2 regions of the Paenarthrobacter sp. E2MeOHC11 genome follow, and region 2 is predicted to be linked to the other one. Evidence: predicted binding sites of a transcription regulator. Region 2 holds the regulator's gene; the other holds the start of a gene.

What was found. Region 2 encodes LexA, which represses DNA repair genes until DNA is damaged. Its sites were predicted from a motif close to TCGAACANNTGTTCGA; they were not measured.
Region 1: ACSSVG_RS02680 (LexA family protein) is a predicted target of LexA. The motif match lies at 4,298-4,313, and genes of this name have one in related genera.

The regions. Positions count from the first base shown of each region.
Region 1 is NZ_CP196673.1:603,834-611,457, reverse strand. Features, by position in the region: gene ACSSVG_RS02705 (GMC oxidoreductase) at 1-1,149, opposite strand, end outside; gene ACSSVG_RS02700 (hypothetical protein) at 1,298-1,729, opposite strand; gene ACSSVG_RS02695 (dihydrofolate reductase family protein) at 1,858-2,454, shown strand; gene ACSSVG_RS02690 (AAA family ATPase) at 2,486-3,205, shown strand; gene ACSSVG_RS02685 (hypothetical protein) at 3,350-4,168, shown strand; gene ACSSVG_RS02680 (LexA family protein) at 4,327-4,758, shown strand; gene ACSSVG_RS02675 (hypothetical protein) at 4,823-5,020, shown strand; gene ACSSVG_RS02670 (Y-family DNA polymerase) at 5,218-6,516, shown strand; gene ACSSVG_RS02665 (uroporphyrinogen-III synthase) at 6,545-7,624, opposite strand, start outside.
Region 2 is NZ_CP196673.1:350,256-357,879, reverse strand. Features, by position in the region: gene hflX (GTPase HflX) at 1-576, shown strand, start outside; gene ACSSVG_RS01615 (ATP-dependent DNA helicase) at 569-2,629, shown strand; gene lexA (transcriptional repressor LexA) at 2,717-3,460, opposite strand; gene ACSSVG_RS01605 (LysM peptidoglycan-binding domain-containing protein) at 3,806-4,165, shown strand; gene ACSSVG_RS01600 (histidinol-phosphate transaminase) at 4,244-5,362, shown strand; gene hisB (imidazoleglycerol-phosphate dehydratase HisB) at 5,409-6,035, shown strand; gene hisH (imidazole glycerol phosphate synthase subunit HisH) at 6,032-6,784, shown strand; gene ACSSVG_RS01585 (hypothetical protein) at 6,785-6,943, shown strand; gene priA (bifunctional 1-(5-phosphoribosyl)-5-((5-phosphoribosylamino)methylideneamino)imidazole-4-carboxamide isomerase/phosphoribosylanthranilate isomerase PriA) at 6,991-7,624, shown strand, end outside.

The sequences.
Region 1 (7,624 bases), 250 kb from region 2:
CGAATCCGGAACCCTGATCGCTGTGGTGATCACCGGCCCTCGGCTGCCGGCCAGCGTTCGGACGCCGGGACGCGAGCCGTTGGCAGGGGGAGTCTTGGCGCCCATGATGAACGTCAAAAGGTCGCCGTTGCCGCTGAACCGGGTGCCCAAGGCGTCACTGAGTGCCGGGAGGGACCCGCGGTTGCGGAGCAGCAGGAAGTTGGTGCCGAACGTACCTGCGCCCAGGATGAGCCTGCGGCAATGGATGATGCGCTCGGTGAGGAGTTCGCCGTGGTGGTCCGGATTGTGCACAACGTACCGGACCTCATAACCGCTGCCCGGCGTTCCGGAATCCAGCGGCCGGATGCCGCGGACATCATGGAAGGTGCGCACATCGGCGCCCTTGAAGGCCGCGGCTGAGACGTAGTTGTGGTCCAAGGTGTTCTTGGCGCCGGCGTTGCACCCGATGTCGCATTCACCGCTGAGCGTGCACGTCGTCCGCACAGTGTCGGGGCCATGGATGCTGCCGTAGCCGGGCAGGGGCAGCGCATGGTTGGTCCGCGGTTCCGCGGTCGGGCTGCTGGAGAACGTGATGGCAAGGGGCGGGCGGGTGATGGCCAGGCCCAGGTTCGCGGCCGATTTTTCCATGGCCACGGTTTTGGCCGTGTCCTTGTACGGGTAGGGGACAGGCTGGAGCATAGCTTCGGCGGCATCGTAGTAAGGTTCGAGATCTGCCCGGGTGAAGGGCCAGTTCTCGTACCCGCCGCCGGGAATGGGTGACTCGTTGACGAACCACTTTTCGTCTTTGCGCAGCAGCACGTTGGCGTAAATGAGTGAGCCGCCACCCAGCCCGCTGGACACCAGTCCCTCAGTGCCACGGAATGTCCAGGCGTCAAAGAGCCCGTACAGGCCGCGGTCCGGATCCCAGAAGTTCCTGCCCATCTCGGACGGCGAGCGCGCGAAGCTGCCGGGTGGGTAAGGTTTGCCGCGTTCCATGAGCACAACGGACTGCCCGGCTTCGGCCAGTCGAAGTGCGGCCACGGAACCGCCGAAGCCTGAACCAACCACCACTGCGTCGACTTTTTCGATGCCACTGCCCCGGTGGCGTGAAGGATCACTGGCGGGTTCGGTACCCGCATCCCCACTGTTCCCGGTCCCCAGACGACCCATGGCCGTTCCTCTCAGAGGAGAGCTGACTACATAGCTGCAGCTGACGGCGCCGGGCGTGGCCGGGCGATGCCTCCGCGGACTATGGGGCTTATGTTCCCACCGGGCAGGGGATCTGTAAATGAGGTGGAGTTATTGGGTAGTGCTCGGGTTAAGCGAGGCGCCTGTAAACCATGTCAAAGTCGTGTTCCAGCGGTCCACCGGGGTAACTGCCCCGCTCCAAGCGCGCAGTGATGGTGGTGCCATCCTCGCTGAAGCGGCCAACAAAGCGCTGAGGCCAGTCCGGTCCATCCCGGAAAAGGGTCCACAACTTGTCCTTGAGCGTCATGTCGTAGATCCGCGCTACGCCACGGGAGTCGAAATAGTGCTGCTGGAACGCACCGTCCGAGCCGGTGGCGCCGATGACGCTGACCGCGTTGGGGTAGTCGGGGTGCTGGACCGTGGAGCGCTGAATGAGGAAGCCTCCACTCTCGAGCCACTCGAAGGTCGTCCGGCCGGAGATTTCCCTGCCCGGAATAGACGTTTCCCATTCGCCGACGAGGATGTTCAGTTGCTCCAACGTGGGTTTTGGATCCCGTGCCATGGCTGCCCTCTCTTCGCATCTTCGCGCTGGTGAACAGGTTCAGCGTAGGACCCGTGCGTTCCTCCGCCTAGGGTCCAAGCCTCAGCTGTTTTCTATACGGCCAGCGTGGTGGATGGCAGGATGGGCGCATGAGCCAAGTCACGTGCGATCTGACCGTGTCCCTGGACGGCTTTGTTGCCGGCCCCGATCAGTCTCTGGAGCAGCCGCTGGGGGAGCGCGGCGAAAGCCTGCACCGCTGGCAGTTCGAAGAACGTGAAGCCAACGCAGCCGAGGTGGCTGGCATCCTGGAAGCCGGCGCCTACATCATGGGCAGGAACATGTACGCAGGGCCCGGCCCCGGCCCTTGGGACTCGGACTGGCGCGGGTGGTGGGGTGAGGAACCGCCATACCACGCACCCGTCTTCGTCCTGACCCATCATGAGCGGCAGCCCTTGGAGCTGCAGGGCGGCACGACGTTCCACTTCGTCACGAACGGTATCGAGGCTGCACTGGACCGTGCCCGGGAAGCTGCCGGCAGCAAGAACGTGGCCATCGCCGGCGGAGCGCAGACGGCCCGGCAGTTCCTCTCGGCGGGGCTGATGGACGAGTTGAGGCTCCACATCTCGCCCGTAATTCTCGGCGGTGGCGAACGATTGCTGGACGGAGTCGGGGACGTCCGCCTGGAGCCGGTGGACGTACGGGGGACCGGGCTCGTGACGCACGTACGATATCGGGTGGTCCGCTAGCCGAAGATTCGGTGACTGCAAGAATGGGCGCATGCCCCTCCATACCTATCCAATCCGGCGGCTTGCCGAGGACCCAGCAAACGTTCTTGATCGCGGTCGCTGGCCGGCAGCGCTGCCGCCTGTTACCCAGGTGCTTGATGAGGGCCTCGATCTGACCGCCGCCACGATCCTGATTGGCGAGAACGGGTCCGGAAAATCGACGCTGGTGGAAGCCATCGCCTTGGCCTACGGTCTGTCGCCGGAGGGCGGTTCGACTGGCGCGCGGCACACCACCAGGTCCAGCGAATCCGTCCTCGCCGATCACCTGCAGCTTGTCCGGAATGCCGGTGCCAGCCGGCGTGGGTACTTCCTGCGGGCCGAAACCATGCACGGATTCTTCACGTACCTCGAGATGAACCCGAGCACATCCGGGGACATCCCATTCCACGACATGTCCCACGGCGAATCATTCCTGGAATTGGCGCTGGACAGATTCAAGGGACACGGATTATGGGTGCTCGATGAGCCCGAGTCGGCTTTGTCGTTCAGCGGTTGCCTCAGCCTTCTCAGTGTTCTGAAGGACCTGTTGTCCCACGGAGATTCCCAGGTCATCATGTCCACGCACTCACCTCTTCTGGCGGCCCTTCCGGGCGCCCGGATCCTGGAAGTCGGGCCTTGGGGCCTGCGGGCACGCGACTGGGAAGATCTTGATCTTGTTGCCAACTGGCGGTCATTCCTGGACGCACCTCAGAGGTATCTTCGGCACATCTGACGCCACCTCACGTGGCCAACGTGCCGGGAAAGTGACCGGAGAGGTTCGCGAATGGGCGGGGCTTGCCCGATGATGAGGTCTGGTCCGGTGATGGGTCCCGTCCGGTGATGGGTCCCGTCCGGTGAGCGGCGTAGCCTTGGCGGCATGGGGAAACTATTGACAGCAGCACCACGCCTTACATTGGCCTGCGGAGCCCTGATGCTGTTGGGAACGGGGTGCGCATCGCTCGGACAGCCGGCCGCCGGCCTGCCGTCTGCCAGCCTGCCGTCCGCCGGGAGCCCAACCCCGGAAATCCGACCGGAAGTTGTGCTGTGCCAAGGCAACGAGGTTTCGCGTCAGGCGCTGGACAATCCACGACCGGCCAGCGAGCTCGGCCCGGAGGCCGCCCCGGCTCTCGCCGGCCGTGGGGTCTCGGCTTTTGACCCGGTCACCTGGCTGATTGCGCAGGAGAGCAGCGATCGTGTGATGCTCATGAACAAACTCGCAGCTCCCCAGGATCACGGCCACGGCGATGTCCGCGACTACATGTATATCGTCATTTCCACCCACTCCATGGCATCGGAACCAGGTAAACCGGTATGGGCGGTCGTCGAGTCATCGACCTGCACGCCCACGCTGGACCTTGGCGAGCTGAGAGCCGGCGCAGTCACTCTTGATCCCTCGTTGCCGCCGGCCCCTGAGTCCGATCGCGTGGCTCTCCTCGTCACGGAGTTCGACTGCAACTCCGGGAAGAACGCCGAAGGCCGGATTGACGTCGTCAAGCTCGTCGAAACAGAGTCCACGGTCGAGGTCGTCCTGGGGGTGCAGCCCGCCGGGGCGCAGTGGGCCACCTGTCAGGGAAACCCGGCGACGCCCTTCGCTGTCGATCTCGAACGGCCGCTCGGGAACCGTACCATCCTGGACGCCGCCGTCCTGCCCGCGCGCGAGATCACAGCACCAGCCCGGCCGGGAACCGGCGGATAGCTCTATCTGCCTTCCCCGCCCCAGCGGGGACCAGCAGCCATGCCATCTCCGGCCCGCGATTTCACGGTTCCGCGGGTAGGTTTCGGGTGGAGATCGAACAATGTCCGCCAACCGCTGTACACTCAAGTATCGAACATATATTCGAATAAAGGTGTGTTGTGGGCGTGATCGTCGGCCCCCGCGTGATAGATGCGGGCTTTTCCCTGATGTCGGTACTGCTGGCTCCAATCCCGGTGGCGGCAGGGTATCCATCGCCTGCCCAGGACTACTTTGACGGCAGGATCGATCTCAATGAGCACCTGATCAAGGATGTCACCAGCACTTTCGTGGTGAGGGTGACGGGGCAATCCATGGAGGGTGCCGGGATCAGCGACGGGGACGAGTTGATCGTTAACCGGGCGCTGGAGCCCAAGGACGGGTCCGTCGTCGTGGCTGTCCTTGACGGTGAGTTGACCATCAAGAGGCTCCGCGTCACGCCCTCAGGGGTGATCCTCCAGGCGGACAATCCCAAGTACCCGGACATTCGCGTGCCGGCAATGTCTGAGCTGACCATCTGGGGCGTTGCAACCACGTGCCTGCATCACATCTAGCTGTTGCCGCCCCCGTTGATCCCCGAGTTGATCCGTTCTATCTTTGAGTGCACAAACGCGACATATGCACTTGAAGGATGGGTCTACTCCTCGATGGTGTCAGTCCGGGCCGGAACTGCTCGAAATCGCAGCCGTGACACTTCGGATGCTGGCCGAACCGACCCGCCTCAACCTTCTTTGGCAACTCGCCAAACTCCGGCTCATCCAGGAGACCATCAACCACGCCGACCACCAAGTCAGTGGCGAACCCGCCCACGACTAACCCAAGCGGTGTGATCAGCGGCAGGTTGATATCGAACTGGAGCTGATGTTGTGGGCGGAGTTCGGTCGCTGCTGCAACGCGGTTTCTTGTCGCCGGTCGGCGGTACAGTTGATGCATTCGAAGATATATTCGAATGCATGGGGTGTCCTGCGTGATGATTGCGGGCATGCGTGCTAGTGGCGAACGCAAGGAGAATGATGTCCAAGCCAGCTCTCATGCATCAAATGCAAGAGATTGCCCATGTGGATATCAACTGCTTCTATGCGTCGGCGGAGAGGGCATTCAACCCCGCGCTGGAGGGCAAGCCATTGATTGTGTTGTCCAACAATGACGGTTGCGCCGTGACCAGGTCGCCGGAAGCCAAGAAGCTGGGCATTGGGCTGGGGGAGCCGTGGTTCAAGATCGCCCCACGGGCCAAGGAATGGGGGCTGATAGCGCTCTCCAGCAACTATGAACTGTACGGCGACATCAGCTCCCGGGTCATGGAGCTCCTGGCCCGCTACTCGGCATGGCAGGAGGTCTACTCCATTGACGAGGCGTTTCTCGGAGTCAGGGGACAACCGCAGGACTTGCTGGAGCTGGGAAGCACCATCAAGGCAGCCTGCCAACGGCATGTGGGGGTTCCGGTCTGTGTCGGAATCGCCCGCACCAAGACCCTGGCCAAGCTCGCCAACAAATGGGCTAAGCACAATCCAGCCTTCCACGGCGTATGCCGCTGGGACTCGGTCCCCGAAGCCCAACGCGAAGCTCTCATGGCACGGCTGTCCGTCATTGAAATCTGGGGTGTGGCAACGCGGCTTACCAAGCGCCTGAACGCCCTGGGAATCTTCTCAATCCTGGACCTGGTCCGCGCCGACCCGATTGCTTTGCGGGACAAGTTCTCGATTGTCATGATGCGAACCGTCCTGGAACTCCAAGGCACGCCCTGTATTCCCATGGAGGAAGAGAGAGTCGGCCGGGACCAACTGATCTTCTCCCGCTCGTTCTCCACACCGATTACGACGACGGACCAGCTGCGGCAGGTGCTCAGCGTCTACGGTCAAATGGCCAGTGCCAGGCTGGCCAAGCACGATCTTCAGGCCAAGCTCCTAACAGCGTTTGCCGCGACGTCCGTCTACAACCCGAACGATAAGTCCTTTCCCACGGTCACCGTGAGGCTGCCCATGCCCACGTCGGACCCCGTGCTCCTCACCAAGGCCGCACACGCGCTGGTCCCCAAAATCCAGGAAGGCGTGAAGTATGCCAAAGCCGGAATCATGGTCACGGACCTCCGTCCCAGCGGCAACCAGAAACCGTTGGAGATCTTCGAGAACCGTCATGAGGAGCGCGGCATCGGCCCCCTGCTGGAGCAAGTCAGCAAGCGGTATGGCCGGGGCTCCATCGGCCTGGGCCACGCCGGCATTAAGGGCGGCCCGGACTGGTCCATGAAACGGGACATGCTCAGCCCCCGCTACACCACCAACTGGGACGAACTTCCCCTGGTGAAGGCGGCGTAGCGTGGCAGGGGTCGAGGAAGCGGAGGACCTACGCCCGCAGCCGGTAACCGCGCTTCACGACGGTCTCCACGAGCTTGCCATCCGGCAGCGAGGACCGCAGCCTGCTGACTGTCATGTCCAGGGCGTGCACGGAGCCACGCAGGTCCAACAGGTCCGAGAGCGCTTCCCTGGACAATACCGCTCCGCCCGCGCCGAGCAGGGCCCGCAGCAGCAGGAGGGGGGCCGGTGCAAGGTCCACCACCTCACCGTTGATCCGCAGGCAGCGCCCACGCAGCTCGATCGTTGCGCTCTTGGTTTCCAAACGGCGCACGTGGTTCAGGGACAGGTGCTCCGTCACCAAGCGGATCAAAGCACCCATCCGGTAGCGGTCGGGGATAAGGGGCGTCAGCCCGGCGTCGACCAGTGGCTGTGCGGTGACTGGCCCCACCGCGGCAACAGTCACCGGCCCCTTAAGGGCTTCGATGAGCTGCCGGTAGAGGCCCATTTCGTGAGCGGTGCTCCACATGGCATCCACCGCGGGGGCGCTGGTGAACGTCAGTACATCGAGGTTCCCGCCCACCACGGCTTCGATCAGGCGCGGCAGTTTGTCCTCGCCGTCGGGCTTCACCCAGCGGTACGGGGTCACCGTCAGGACCGTGGCGCCGGACATGCGGAGCCGCTCCAGCTGGCGGACGTCGGTGTATCCGTGCAGCTGCACGGCCACGATCTTGCCACGAACGCCTTCGGCCAGCAGCATGTCCACCAGCGTGGCCGTGGTTTCGTCACTGCTGATTCCGACGTCGGCAAGACCGGCAGCGCGCACGGCACCGCGGGCCTTGGGGCCACGGACGAACATGCGGCAAGCGGACAGGGTTTCCAGGAGTTGCTCGCCGATGCCGAACGAGTCCGCGGCCTCGCACCAGCGGCGCATTCCGTAAGCCGTGGTGGCGATACAAATGTCCGGCTTTGCCGCAATGATGGTGCGGGTGTCCTCGATGAGGACCATGTCTTCCTGCACAGGAGCGATCTTCAGAGCGGGGGCGTGCAACACGCTCGCACCGCGGCGCTCCAATGCCTCAATGAGGTCACGGGAACGGCGGTGCGAGGTGACGCCGATTCGGAAGCCATC
Region 2 (7,624 bases):
TTCGCTACCTTGGATCCCACCGTTCGCAAAGCCCAGACTCCGGATGGCATTGGCTACACGCTGGCCGACACTGTTGGGTTCGTCCGGTCTCTGCCAACGCAGCTGATTGAGGCCTTCCGGTCGACGCTGGAGGAAGTTGCTGACGCGGATCTGATCCTGCATGTCGTGGATGCCTCGCACCCGGACCCAGAAGGTCAAATCGCTGCCGTACGGGCTGTTTTCACTGAAGTGGATGCCCGCAAGGTTCCTGAGATCATCGTCCTGAACAAAGTCGACGTGGCGGATCCTTTCGTCGTGGAGCGCCTCAAACAGAAGGAGCCCCGCCATGCGGTGGTTTCCACTCGTACAGGCCAGGGCATCGCTGAGCTGTTGGAAGACATCAGCCAGTCCATTCCGCGCCCGGGCGTACGGCTTGAGCTGCTTATTCCCTACGACCGGGGAGACATGATCAGCAAGCTGCACAGTTCTGATTCGGAGATCCTGAACCTGGAGCATGAGGAAGACGGCACCCGCGTGGTGGTCATGGTCCGCGAGGGCCTGGCAGCCGAACTGGAGTCTTTCGTCAGCAATGGTTGAGAAGGTGGCGGCGGACGCCGTCGAATCGGTGGGAGAGAAAGCCACCCTTGAGCTGTTGGATCGTGCTGTCGCCGGCATGGGCGGTCAAAGCCGTGCCGGCCAGCACGAAATGGCCAAACATGTCACCCGGGCAATTGAAACCGGGGAGCACCTGCTGGTCCAGGCAGGAACGGGAACAGGTAAGTCTTTGGCGTACCTGATTCCGTTGATCGCGCATTCCATGGACAGCAACAAACCGACGCTCGTGTCCACCGCCACCTTGGCACTGCAAACCCAGATTGTTGGCCGGGATCTTCCCCGGCTGTTGGAGACCATCAACCCTGCCCTTGAACGACCCGTCAACGTGGCGCTCGTGAAGGGCAGGGCCAACTACGTCTGCCGCCAGAAGCTGGAAGGTGGGTTCCCCAGCGAAGAGCCGTCCGAGGGGCAGCTGTTTTCCTTAGGCGAGGACACCAGCGTGCCGCACTTCGCGGCATCCATGGGCGGACCGCAGTCACAGCTCGGCAAGGAAGTGGTCCGCCTCCGCGAGTGGGCCGAAAAGACGACCACCGGCGACCGTGACGAACTGATGCCCGGCGTCACGGACCGTGCCTGGCGGCAAGTCTCTGTGACCTCCATGGAGTGCCTCGGCGCGCAGAAGTGTCCGGTGGCTGAAGAGTGCTTCAGTGAGTTGGCGCGGTCCCGCGCGGGTGAGGCCGACGTCGTCGTCACCAACCACGCCATGCTTGCCGTCAGCGCCTTTGAAGGGCTGGCTGTGTTGCCTGAGTATGACGTCGTGGTGGTGGACGAGGCACACGAGCTGCAGGATCGCGTGACCGGCGCGGTCTCGGGCCAGTTGTCTGTGGCCATGGTTCATGCCGCGGCGTCAAGCGCACGCAAGCACACCGCCATCACGGTGGATGCCCTCAACGCTGCGGCGGAGCGCCTGGACATGGCCATCGCAGGGGTGCCCAACGGGTTGCTGGCCAGTGGGCTCAACGACGAACAGCTTGACTGCCTTGACCAGTTACGCGATGCGACCCGCGCGGCGCTCTCAGATTCCAAGACCGACTCTTCCAACGCGGTCGACGGCGGCAGGCAGCTCGCTCGCTCACGGCTCATGCTCATTCTTGAATTGTGCGAGCGGATGCTGGCCGCCAAGGAGAACCGGGAAGTGGTCTGGTTTTCCCGCAACAGCACCTTCGACCCCCAACAGGGTTACTCGCAGCCTGATGAAACGGCACCGGCACTGATCAACATCGCGCCACTCAGCGTCGCGGGACGGCTGCGCGAAGGCCTCTTCGAGGGCCACACCGTGGTGCTCACCTCCGCCACGCTGGCGATTGGCTCTGCCTTCGAACCGGCGGCTGGAGGTCTGGGCCTCATCGGCGACGGCGCCCCGAGCTGGACCGGGATTGATGTTGGATCGCCCTTTGATTACCCCAAACAGGGGGTGCTGTATGTTGCCAAGCACTTGCCCAAGCCGGGGCGTGGGACCTCGCCCGAGGCTCTCGATGAGCTCGAAGACCTCATCCGGGCATCCGGCGGGGGAGCGCTTTGTCTCTTCTCTTCGCGGCGAGCTGCCGAAGAAGCCGCCGACGCCATGCGGCTGCGCCTTGACATGGACATTCTCTGCCAGGGCGAATCCACCATGGCTGCCCTTGTGAAGCAATTCGCAGATGAGCCGGACACTTGCCTGTTTGGCACCATGTCACTCTGGCAGGGCGTCGACGTGCCGGGTGGTTCGTGCCGCCTGGTGGTGATTGACCGCATTCCCTTCCCGCGCCCCGACGATCCCCTGATGACTGCCCGCTCCCGGGCAGTCGCCCAGTCGGGCGGGAATGGCTTCATGGCCGTGTCAGCAACGCATGCCGCCATCCGCTTGGCACAAGGCGCTGGGCGCCTTATCCGTTCAACGGGAGACAAGGGAGTCGTGGCCGTGCTTGACTCACGGCTGTCGACGGAACGCTACGGCGGTTTTCTGAGGGCTGCGCTTCCGCCGTTCTGGGCGACGACGGACAGGGCGGTTGTGCGCGGCGTGCTGGAACGCCTGGGCTCCGCCAAGGCCTCCTAGGTCCAACAATGCCTCGTGGGGCCAACAAAGCCTCCTGGGTGCGGCAAAAGCCGCCCAGGAGGCTTGGGGTACCTACCTAGTGGGCACCTACAGGGAACGCAGAACAGAGACAACCTTGCCCATGATGGTGGCTTGGTCGCCAAGGATTGGCTCGTATTGGGTGTTCTGGGGCAGCAACCACGTGTGGCCATCGCGCTGACGGAACGTCTTGACGGTAGCCTCGTCATCCAGCAGTGCGGCCACGATGTCGCCGTTGATGGCGTCGTTCTGGCGGCGCACAACAACCCAGTCACCGTCGCAGATGGCGGCATCAATCATTGAGTCGCCTGCCACCTTCAGCATGAACAGTTCGCCGTGGCCCACAAGTTGCCTGGGAAGGGGCAAGACGTCTTCCACTGCCTGGTCAGCCAGGATGGGGCCGCCTGCAGCGATCCGGCCCACCAGGGGAACCATGGCAGTATCGCTGGCGCTGGCCAGCTCCGTGACGGCAAGGCCACCCGCGCTGCGCAGCGTCGCAGGGGCTTCGACGCCGGGAATTGGTCCGCCATCCAACGTCAACGGCATCAGGACTTCCATGGCACGGGGACGCTTGGGGTCCCTGCGCAGATAGCCGAGCTTCTCGAGCTGGGAAAGCTGATGCGTGACACTCGACAAACTTGCCAGGCCGACGGTGTCACCGATCTCACGCATGCTTGGCGGATACCCATTGTCATTCACCGAGCGTTGGATGGTCTCCAGAATTTTTTTCTGCCGGACAGTCAGGCTCTTGGGACTCTTTTGAGGCTGTTGGCTCCGCAGGGGTGCCCCGCCGCCTGTGGCTTTCGCTGCCATGTTCGCCAGTGCCTTTCCATTCGCCCCGGAACGATCCAGGGGTGTCGGGTCTGCAAAAAATGTCAGACCCTCCTGTTCCACTGAAACAGTGCTGTTTCTTCACTCAAACGTAGGGCAGGCACAGGCGTTTATCAAACATTTGTTCTAGCGAGTCTCGACACCGTTCGTTGATAAGTGCTAAAAATGTCATAGCAAGGTTCGAATATGTGTTCTATAAACCCGAACCGGATGACGGATGTTCGAACAGAGTGTTCGAACATCCGGGATCGGGGGAGGGGAACACAAAGAATTGGCAGCCATGTACCGGAATCCGGCGCAAGGCAATAGCTCAGAAGGGCTCAGCTCATGTCCGCAATCACTACGTTCGCTGATTTCCGCACTACCCAGGCGCCGACGCGCCTGCGTCTTACCCGCCGGGGTCGGATGGTCTTCTTTGGCATCCCCGCAATGCTGCTGGTGGCTGCGCTGCTGAGCCTGGCCGGTTTCATTACGTCCCCTGCCAAGGCCTCGGACTCGCAGGCGCAGCTCCAGCCGCCGGTCGCGGTGACCGTGACGGTCCAGCCCGGGCAGTCGCTGTGGGGTATCGCCGGCGCAGCTGCTCCGGAGCGCGATCCCAGGGATGTCATCTCCGAGATCATTCAGCTCAACGACCTCCATGGTGGCCGGATCCAGCCCGGGCAGCGTTTGTTCGTCCCGGCAAGCTAGCGCGTTCCACCGTGGCTGGATCCGGTGGCGCGGCGTCACAGTTACTCGGCAGTCCCGGTAGCCCCTTAAACTGTCTTGGTGAGTGACCAGCTTGAGCGACTAGACCGACTACCCCTCCGGACCAACCTGCGTGGACTGAGCCCTTATGGCGCACCGCAGCTTGACGTTCCTATCCTGCTCAATGTCAACGAGAACACTCATGGCGTTCCCGCGGACGTCCAGGCGGCCATCACGGAAGCCGTTGCCGCCGCGGCCACGGGGCTGAACCGCTACCCGGACCGGGAGTTCACTGAACTGCGCGAGTCCTTGGCCGAATACCTTGGCCACGATCTCACCCCGGACAACATTTGGGCCGCCAATGGTTCAAATGAGGTCCTGCAGCAGATCCTCCAAGCATTCGGCGGACCCGGTCGGAAGGCACTCGGATTCCCGCCCACGTATTCGATGTACCCCCTGCTGGCCAGTGGCACGGATACCGAATACGTACGCGGAGTCCGGGCAGAGGATTACGGTTTGGATGCGGCGTCGGCGGCAGCGCAGGTTCGTGAAACAGGAGCCAACATTGTGTTCCTGTGCTCGCCCAACAACCCCACCGGAACAGGCCTGGGCCTGGAAGTTGTTGAGGCCGTTTACGAGGCCGGGGAAGCCAGCCAGGCCATCGTGATCGTCGACGAGGCCTATCACGAGTTCGCCCATGACAACACGCCAAGTGCCCTGACCTTGCTGCCCGGGCGCGAGCGTCTGATCGTTTCCCGCACCATGAGCAAGGCCTTCGCCCTCGCGGGCGCCCGGCTGGGCTATATGGCCGCAGCACCCGAGGTTACAGACGCCATCAGGTTGGTCCGCCTCCCGTATCACCTGTCGGCTGTTACTCAGGCAACTGCCCTGGCGGCCCTCAACCACCGCGAGGCCCTCATGGCCGACGTCGAGGACATCAAGGTCCAACGCGACCGCATCGTGACTGAACTCCTGCGCATGGGTCTCAAGCCTTCAGCCTCGGACTCCAACTATGTGTTCTTTGGCGGGCTCGAGAACCCGCACGCCATCTGGCAAGGCCTGCTTGACGCGGGTGTGCTGGTTCGCGACGTCGGCATTCCCGGACACTTGCGGGTCACCGCAGGGACCGAGCCGGAAACCACGGCCTTCCTTGAGGCGCTGGAAGCGCTGCTGGACGGCCAGCCGCCACAGCGCGCCTAAACTTGTCCATAGACCCAACCCACTCTTCGTGTATAAGGACGTCCCAATGAGCGAAACCGGCGCCACGCCGTCCGCTGCCCGCACCGCGCGCATGGAGCGCACCACCAGTGAATCCTCCGTCCTGGTGGAGATCAACCTGGACGGGTCCGGTGTCTCGGACATCAGCACCTCTGTGCCTTTCTATGACCACATGTTGACCGCGCTGTGCAAGCACTCGTTGATTGACATGACCGTCAAGGCCACTGGCGATACCCACATCGATGCCCACCACACGGTGGAAGACGTGGCCATTACGTTCGGCGAAGTCCTGCGCACTGCTTTGGGCAACAAGGCCGGCATTCGCCGCTTTGGCGAAGCTACGGTTCCCTTGGATGAAGCCCTGGCCCACGCCGTCGTGGATGTTTCCGGTCGGCCCTACCTGGTGCACGGCGGCGAGCCCGCGGGCCAGGAATACCACCTCATTGGTGGCCACTTCACTGGGTCGTTGACGCGCCACGTTTTTGAAGCCATCACCTTGCACGCCGGAATCTGCCTGCACATGAACGTACTGGCGGGCCGCGATCCGCACCACATTGTGGAAGCACAGTTCAAGGCTTTTGCGCGGGCACTCCGTGCAGCGGTGGAATCCGACCCCCGGGTCGAGGGCATCCCCTCGACAAAGGGGGCACTGTGAGCGGCCAGGTCCTCAAGGACGGCGCGGTGGCCGACACCATCGCTTCGGTGAGGCCCGAGTCGCCGGAAGGCAAGCCAACTGTCACCGTGCTCGATTACGGTTCGGGCAATGTTCGGTCCGCTGTCCGGGCACTTGAGCGTGCCGGTGCCCACGTAGTGTTGAGTTCCAAGCCGGAAGACGTCCTCAACGCCGACGGACTCGTCGTTCCCGGGGTGGGCGCGTTCGAGACCGTCATGAAGGAACTTAAGGCCGTGGATGCGATCCGCATGATCGGTCGCCGGGTGGCCGGCGGGCGCCCTGTACTGGCCATCTGTGTTGGCTTGCAGGTCCTTTTCGAGGCCGGGGTTGAGCACGGCACTGAATCCGAAGGCATGGCAGAGTGGCCAGGCAAAGTGGAGTTGCTGCCTGCTCCGGTTGTCCCGCACATGGGTTGGAACACCGTGGACGTTCCCGAAGGTTCCAAGCTTTTCGCCGGGGTGGAGCAGGAGCGCTTCTATTTTGTGCACTCCTACGGTGTCCAGGAATGGAACTTCGATGTTGTGCAGCCCCGCATGGCCCCGCCCCAGGTGACGTGGTCCGAGCACGGTGCACGCTTCATTGCTGCAGTCGAAAACGGCCCGCTGTGCGCAACGCAGTTCCACCCCGAGAAATCAGGGGACGCCGGGGCGCGGCTGCTGCGGAACTGGGTGGACGGGCTGAAAAAGCCCGGCACACCAGGTGCGGCAGCATCCGGAAGCGGTGCCGCCTAGATGTGGTCTGTTGTCCTCATGGGCCTCGCCGGTGTGCTGGTGGGTGGCGGCATTTCCTTCCATCAGCAGAAGAAGCCCCGCTGGGTTTCCATCTCCTTTTACGTGCTGGCGGGGATGTCCCTGCTGGCCGCCTATCTCTTGACGCTGCCCGGTACCTGAACCGGTCACTCGAATAACCGCGCCACCCTCGAACTCCAAGGACCCACATGACCACCTCCTCCCAGTCCGTTCTGGAACTCCTGCCCGCCGTCGATATTGTTGATGGCCAGGCAGTCCGCCTCCTGCAAGGAGAAGCCGGCTCGGAAACCAGCTATGGAACACCGCTGGAAGCAGCGCTGAACTGGCAGAACGCAGGCGCCGAATGGGTTCATATGGTGGACCTTGACGCCGCTTTCGGTCGTGGCAACAATGCCGACCTCATCAGTGAGGTTGTCTCACAGTTGAACGTGAAGGTGGAGCTGTCCGGCGGTTTGCGCGATGACGAATCACTGGAGCGTGCCCTGGACCTTGGCGTTGCACGCGTGAATCTCGGCACGGCAGCGTTGGAGAACCCCGAGTGGACCCGCAGGGCCATCGACCGCTTCGGTGACAAGATCGCCGTCGGTCTTGATGTCCGCGGTACTACGCTCGCCGGTCGTGGCTGGACGAAGGAAGGCGGGGACCTCTGGGAGGTCCTGGCCCGCCTTGAGGATGCCGGCTGCGCCCGCTACGTCGTCACTGACGTCACTAAGGACGGCACCTTGCAGGGACCGAACGTGGAACTGCTGCGCCAGATGGTGGAGAAGACCGGAAAGCCTGTTGTGGCCTCGGGGGGAATTTCAAGCCTTGAGGACCTCCGGG